DNA from 2 places in the Bacillus sp. SH7-1 genome. Region 1 is predicted to be linked to the other one. Evidence: riboswitches for the same ligand, from Rfam matches in the RefSeq annotation. Region 1 holds a riboswitch; the other holds the start of a gene.
The links. A riboswitch is a leader RNA that binds a small molecule or an ion and turns the genes downstream of it on or off. The one in region 1 is predicted to bind preQ1.
Positions count from the first base shown of each region.

Region 2: another riboswitch for preQ1. It lies ahead of DN390_RS16755 (QueT transporter family protein); the one in region 1 lies ahead of queC (7-cyano-7-deazaguanine synthase QueC).

Region 1 is NZ_QNUD01000010.1:434-4,359, forward strand. It holds gene queF (preQ(1) synthase) at 1-86, opposite strand, end outside; gene queE (7-carboxy-7-deazaguanine synthase QueE) at 105-821, opposite strand; gene queD (6-carboxytetrahydropterin synthase QueD) at 814-1,305, opposite strand; gene queC (7-cyano-7-deazaguanine synthase QueC) at 1,305-1,967, opposite strand; PreQ1 riboswitch class I at 2,061-2,104, opposite strand; gene kinB (sporulation sensor histidine kinase KinB) at 2,312-3,529, shown strand; gene DN390_RS31105 (DUF6254 family protein) at 3,533-3,649, opposite strand; gene DN390_RS11805 (DinB family protein) at 3,750-3,926, opposite strand, start outside.
Region 2 is NZ_QNUD01000018.1:6,723-10,648, forward strand. It holds gene cspB (cold shock-like protein CspB) at 118-315, shown strand; gene DN390_RS16740 (DUF2564 family protein) at 435-683, shown strand; gene DN390_RS16745 (zinc-finger domain-containing protein) at 718-894, opposite strand; gene DN390_RS16750 (ribonuclease H family protein) at 907-1,566, opposite strand; gene DN390_RS16755 (QueT transporter family protein) at 1,718-2,203, opposite strand; PreQ1 riboswitch class I at 2,210-2,254, opposite strand; gene DN390_RS16760 (aldose 1-epimerase family protein) at 2,387-3,259, shown strand; gene DN390_RS16765 (reverse transcriptase-like protein) at 3,329-3,715, shown strand; gene DN390_RS16770 (DMT family transporter) at 3,729-3,926, shown strand, end outside.

The sequences.
Region 1 (3,926 bases):
TCTGGGCTATATTCAAATAAATATTTTGTATTTTGATTTCCTAATAATGTTACATCTTTTAAATCTTCATCTAATCTTCCTGCCATTTTAAACATCCCTTCTCATTATACTCCGCGTTTATTTCCCCATACTAAGGCATGAAGCTGCGGCAATACTTTTGCATTATTCATCTCTTTACAATTTACAGCTTTATCAATCAGCCACTCATACTTATCTAATAATTTCTTAATCAGCATCGTATCATCCACAGTTTTTGTATCATCATTCCCTACTTGTAAGAAAAATGGTACATCTGGATAACGTTCGTGCATCTTAACTGCATACTCGAAATCATAATCGTCAAATACTACTACCTTTAAACTAATATCTTTTCCTGCTAGTTTCTGAATAATAGCATCTAACTTCTGAAAATCAGTATTCATTGTCGAACTTGGTGGCTTTGGAGAAATCGTTATCTCATCAATTTGAAGTAACCACTCTTGCCATTTACTCCCTTGTGTTTCGATTGCTGTTCGCATTCCATTCTCTTTTAATATAGAAAGAAGAAACTCAATATTTTTCAGCAATGCTGGATTTCCACCTGAAATCGTAACATGAGAAAAATTTTCGCCACCAATTTCTACAAGCTCATTCCAAACGTCTTCTGCTGTCATCTGTCTAATTTGATCTTTAGCCGATCCATCCCACGTAAAAGCAGAATCACACCAAGCGCAGCTATAATCACAGCCAGCTGTACGGATAAACATTGTCTTTTGCCCTACAACCATTCCTTCACCTTGAATAGTCGGACCAAATATTTCTAAGACAGGGATTTTACTCATCGAGCATCCACTCCCGTCTTACTTCCGCATAACTAGTTGGCGTCTCGAAAAGACGAACAAATTCAACACGAGCTCCTTTATATTCGTTCGCACGATTATCTTTTAGTAATGCTTCTGCCATCTTTTCGTAAATCCAAACGACCATATTTTCAGCAGTCGTATTCATAGCTGGTAACGTTTCGTTTAAATAACGATGGTCTAAATAAATTTCTATTTCATTCTTCCAAATTTCTTTTATATCTCCAAAGTCAATCGCAAGACCTATCTCATTTACATATCCACTAATCCCAAATACAACTTTATATGTGTGACCATGTAAGTTTTTACATTTCCCTTCATAACAATGTAAATGGTGTGCTGCATCAAATGTAAATTCCTTGCTGACCATTACTCTTTTATTATGATATTTGAGCTGTTTACGCTGAATATCCTCGTCCATTTTTTGTAAATTTTCTACAATGCGAAATCCAAAGAAATTATCCATTAGTTACTCGCTCCTTCGCGTTCTTGTAAGTACGTATCTAATCCTGCTTTACGAAGTTGACATGCTGGACATTCACCGCAACCATCACCAATGATTCCGTTATAACATGTTAATGTTTTTTCTCGAACAAACTCGAATGCTCCAAGTTCATCTGATAATTTCCATGTTTCTGCTTTATCAATCCACATAAGTGGTGTATGAATCACAAACGGATAATCCATGGATAAATTTAAAGTAACGTTTAACGATTTCACAAACACGTCACGGCAATCTGGATAACCACTAAAATCAGTTTCACATACACCCGTTACAATATGACGTGCTCCAACTTGTTTTGCTAACACAGCAGCAAATGATAAGAATAGTAAATTCCTTCCATCTACAAACGTCGATGGTAATTCACCTTCTTCATGTGTAATCTCCATATCCGTTCTCGTTAACGCATTTGGAGCAAGTTGATTTAATAGACTCATATCTAGTACCGTATGTTTAATTCCTAGCTCTTTTGCAATTTCCGCTGCACAATCAATTTCTAGCTTATGACGTTGATTGTAATTAAACGTTACAGCCTCTACTTCTGCAAACTGCTCTATTGCCCAAAATAAACATGTCGTGCTATCTTGTCCTCCACTAAAAACAACAACTGCCTTTTCTTTTTTCATTTCACTCATTCTCCTTCTCTACTACGAATAAGAAGAAAGAACGTTCTTGAACTGTCACAATAAAAAAACAAAACAATACCTAAAGATATTGTTGTTTCCATAGTTTTTTATAGAGGGAGTTCGCGAACCTCTCCCGTGCATTGCACGGAATTCCTTCTTTCATTGACAAGGCTTATTGTAACATATTGTATACTACCAGAAAAAATTTCTGATTTTTCCGCTATTTCTCATTTCATTTCTTTCATTTTATAGTATGATTAATTTAATGTGAGAAGAGAGGAGGCATCCCACTGAAATCCTTTATTATTTATCTCTTTTTAAATATATTATTCATCCTTGTTACAATGCTCGTATACCATTTATTTTGGAATCAAAAAGGGAAACGTTCTCCTAAATTAAATTCAGCAATATTTATTGTATTATGTTGCCTCGTTACTATACTATGTATCACTTTCGCAGCAAAAACAAATTATGGATTTCAATTTGATATGCGTCATATCGTATTAATTGTCGGTACATTAACCGGAGGTCCTATTGCTGGTGGCTCTATATTAGTTGTATTAAATATATACCGCTTCTTATTAGGAGGAATAGGTGTTTTCCCATCGATTATCGGTTCTATCCTTCTATTTATTGTCCTATTATTTACATACAAATTTTTCAATCGAACTTCTAATCGTATAAAAATAACACTTGCTATTATCTACAGTCTCACATACGGATTTAGTTGGATACCTTTCTTCCTTTCAAAGGTTACAAACAAGGCTGATTATATACCACATATTATTGTGTATGAGTTATGTACGATACTTGGTACGATCCTTACTTTATATTTACTACACATATTACAAACTCAAGTGCGTCTCCAAAACGAACTTATGAATGCTGAAAAATTTCATTTAATTGGTGAAATGGCAGCGTCTATCTCTCATGAAATTCGCAATCCATTAACTTCAACGAAAGGATTTTTGCAACTTTTACAATCAGATACATGCACTGAGCAGGAGCGAAAATTATATATCGACATAGCCATCAACGGAATCGAACAAGCAAACCACGTCCTTACAGATTATTTAACCTTTGCGAAACCAAGTATTGAAAAAGAACAAAGATTACAGTTAGAGGAAGAACTACTACATGCATTATCGTTAATTACACCACTTGCTAATTTAACAAATGTGCGTACACATTATATAAAGCAAAGCACTTCTTTTTTTATCGCGGGAGAAAAACAAAAACTAAATCAATGCTTGTTAAATATTTTAAAAAACTGCATTGAGGCCATGCCAAAAGGCGGTGATCTTTATTTCACATTAGTTCCTGATCATAAGCATATTCAGTTATATATAAAAGATACAGGAATCGGTATGGATACAGAACAAGTGAAACGTCTCGGCTCTCCTTTCTATTCAACGAAAGAAAAAGGAACTGGACTTGGAATGATGGTCGTATTCAGTGTTGTTCAAGCTATGAATGGAAAGATTGATATTATAAGTGAAAAAGGAATCGGTACAACCTTCTTATTAACTTTTCCACTCATACAAAAAAACGTGATGAAATAATCATCACGTTTTTTCTGTTCCTTCAACTAATTCAGCAAAAGCTTTCACTTTTCCATGTGGTTTTTGATTTTCTTTACGTGCTTTCCAAGCGCGCTCTTCTTCTTTCTTTTTCTTGGACATACTTTTCAACTCCTTCTTTTCTTTCTCCATGTAGTATTCCAAAATAAGAAAGAAAACTATGCACGTATCAAAAAAGAAGTGGTCTCCCACTTCTTCCTAATTATCGTTGTAAAATTGCGTGTTTCGCCTCTTTTAACTGCGTAAGATGTCTTTGTTCATGCAAATCAAGAAATTGAATCCACTGATACAAATTCAGATCATTAAAAATAGGATGCTTTAATCCATTTTCAAATAAATCTTTTTCATCTATAACACTATGAAGCGCGTGTAATAGTTC
Region 2 (3,926 bases), on a different contig from region 1:
ATATTTAAATTAATCATTTAGCAGAATATTCAAGAATATAGCATTTTTAGTTTATATTATTTTTTAAATGAATTTCACTAAATGAAAATAGTAAACGCTTTTAGGAGGAATTGTAACATGCAAGGAAAAGTAAAATGGTTTAACAACGAAAAAGGTTTTGGATTTATCGAAATGGAAGGCGCTGACGATGTATTCGTACATTTCTCTGCTATTCAAGGAGACGGCTACAAAGCTTTAGAAGAAGGTCAAGAAGTATCTTTCGATATCACTGAAGGAAACCGCGGACCTCAAGCTGCTAACGTAGTAAAACTTTAATCCAACATATGACAGGAGGTTACCTTACTTGGTAACCTCCTTTGTTATTCCTTTGTATATTTCCGTTTTACAGAGCAAAAACTATGTGAAATGCGCAATATACAAAGGAGGCAGTAAAAATGGGATCAGAAGTAAATGATTTTGAAGAAGTGAAATTCCGTGTAGAAACGGCACAAAAGATGGTGGGTTCAGCAACAATTTCAATGGATCCAGACACTTTAGAGCATGCCACAACTGCTGTAGAAGCAGCTCGCTCTCAGCTTGAAATTATGAAATCTGTTGCAGTAGATTTAGATGAGCCGTTTCTAATGAATGAGGAAAAAAAATTAAGCAAATGCGAGCAGCAATTAAACGAAGCAAAGCACTAAAAAAACATCCAGAGAATGTTCTCTGGATGTTTTTTCATGACAACTGTTCCCCATACTTTTTCAATGTTTCTCCAACTGTACATTGCTTAATACAAAATGAATGAGCATAATATTTACTATTTGTCTTTCGATTATGTTCTCGCAAAAAACACCCTTCACAATACGTTTCTAATAAGTCATTTACCTCTGTAATGAGTTGCTTTTTATCCACGGTTGCACCTCTCTATTCGGTTATTTCTTTATGACTATCAATGACTGTTCCTTCTAATGCTTGCGTTGCTAATTGATGTGCTTCTTTATTTTGTTTTCTAGATATTGGCTCGCATACAAGTTTTAATTTCATTTGCTTCGATTTTTGTTCAATTTGGTCTAAATAATGATTTAAATGCTCATCATAGCAAGGCCATTCTCCGGCCAATTGTTGCAATACCACTTGAGAATCCCCGCGAAGTGTAACTGCTTCATACTTAATCCCTAATTCCTCGAGTATATTCATACCGTATAATAATGACGCATATTCGGCTTCATTATTATCATATATACCTTCTATATATGCGTTGCGGCGAATTCGGTAGTTTTTATTTCCTTTTTTATAGTACACACATATACCTACTCCAGCTTCTTTCGTCTGCACATCATAACCACCATCAAAATAAACGAGTATTTCTTGGGGCTCATCCTCCACTTGCTTACTCAGTTTTTTCATCTCTTTTAATGACCATTCTGCATCCATTTCATCGTAAAATAATAATTCTTTTACTCTTCCTGTTTTCTCGAAATCCTCTGCAAATTGCAGTACATCTTCTATGTTCATATAATCTGTCGTTAATTCCGTCTGCAAACCGCGCTTTGTTTTATACAACCAATGAATTTTATATTTCATACTAGATTCCCCTTATGTAAGACTTCTTATATGTATCCAGCTAATGAAAGCCTCACTTTATTTTATTATATTTTATCAAGAGTCTCTGAATTATATTCAGTATTATCACATGCAAAAAGAGCTATCCCTTTAGGAATAGCTCTTTCATCTATTACATAAATCTTTCAAATTGTACTCGCTTATTAATCCAGTACATTACAGGCATACCAATGGCCATTACAACAAATTCACCAGCTGCACATGTTAACCAAGTCAACATAAATGGTAAATCAAATGCAAGATGAAGTTCAATTGCAATCATAAACATTGTAATTGTAAAGATAACTGTATTAAAAATCATACGAGCCCAAACACCTTTAATGAATCGCATAGAAATAATGGTTGCAACTAGTGCAAGAATAGATTGCCCTACTCCAAATACTAAATCGTAAGCGATCATAGGTGAGAAAAAGAGATTCGTTAAAAATACACCTAATACAATTCCGTAAATTGCTTTCTTATTAAATACAACGAGATGATTAAACATCTCTGAAATACGAAACTGTACACTCGTAAAGCCAAATGGCTGAATAAGCATAGAAACAGCAATATATAATGCCGCTAAAATACCATTACCGACTAATGTTCTAATATTCATGACAAAATCTCCTTAGTTTTTTTACGTGGGATGGTTTCGAACCACGTTATTCGTTTTTTAAGCAACAAGATTATATTTTACGCGGTAGCCCCCCTTTCGTCAATAGATTCCTATCATGAACTACCTTTTTTCTTTTAGACAACGTATAATGAAATATATGAAAGATTTAGGAGGTTTTACTTCATGACTGCAACAATTCAAAACGAAAAAGTGATCGTTACCATCTCTGACAAGGGTGCAGAATTACAAAGCGTGCGCTTAAAAGAAGACAATACAGAATACTTATGGCAAGGTGATTCTACTTATTGGGGACGCCGTGCACCCATTTTATTTCCAATCGTCGGCCGATTAGTAGATAATACATACTACGTAGATGGTAAACCTTATTCTTTAACACAACACGGCTTCGCTCGTGATCTTACATTCTCTGTAAAAGAACAAAGTGAAACGAAAATCACTTATATCGTTACTAGTAATGAAGAAACATTAAAAAAATACCCATACGAATTCGAATTACTCGTGTCTTATGAACTAGATGGACAAATCGTTCATGTAACATATGAAGTGAATAATCCTACTTCAAAAGAGATGTTCTTCTCAATCGGAGCACATCCTGGTTTCAACTTCCCGTTATTAGAAGGTGAATCATTTACAGATTATCATCTATCATTTAATGGTTCTGAACGCTTAGAAACAAGTGTATTAGAAGGCCCTTACCTTTCAAGTAAAAAGCAATTAATCGCTGAAAATACGAATGAGTTACCACTTACATACGATTTATTTAAAAATGATGCGCTTATTTTTGAAAATATGAATACTGATGAAATCTCTATTCGTTCTCATAAGCATAATAAATTTGTAAAAGTAGAATTTGACGGATTCCCATTTGTCGGCGTATGGACACCAGGCGAGAACGCACCTTTCCTATGTATCGAACCTTGGTACGGTATTGCTGATGAAGCAAATCCAGCAAAAGATTTCAAGGAAAAAAAAGGAATTCAATCTTTACAAGCGAATGAAACATTTACATGTCGTTATAGCATTACAATTGGCTAATTACTCTATCCCCTACTTCAAAGAAATATATAAGTAGGGGATCATCTTATAATTTGGAGGTTTCTCATTTTGATTGAAGTATATATTGATGGTGCATCAAAAGGAAATCCTGGTCCTTCTGGTGCAGGAGTATTTATTAAAGGGGTTCAACCAGCTGTACAATTATCATTCCCCCTTGGGACAATGTCCAATCATGAAGCAGAATACCACGCTTTACTTGCGGCATTAAAATATTGCACGGAGCATAATTATAACATTGTCTCTTTTCGTACAGATTCGCAACTTGTCGAGCGAGCTATTGAAAAAGAATACGCAAAAAATAAAATGTTTGCACCTCTATTAGAGGAAGCACTGCAGTACATAAAAAATTTCGATCTCTTTTTTATTAAGTGGATTCCAAGTAGTCAAAATAAAGTCGCTGATGAATTAGCTAGAAAAGCTATCTTACAAAATTAACGGGGGTATGAGTGTGAAAAAAGATTGGATTGCTCCTCTTGCTTTATTATTTGTCTCTTTTATTTGGGGAGCTACGTTTGTTGTCGTTCAAAATGCTATGTCTTTCGTTGGTCCATTTACGTTTAATGGGATTCGCTTTTTATTCGCTGGAATTATTTTATTATTCGTTCAAATGATTTTCTCAAAAAAAGCTTCAAAACAAGATATAAAA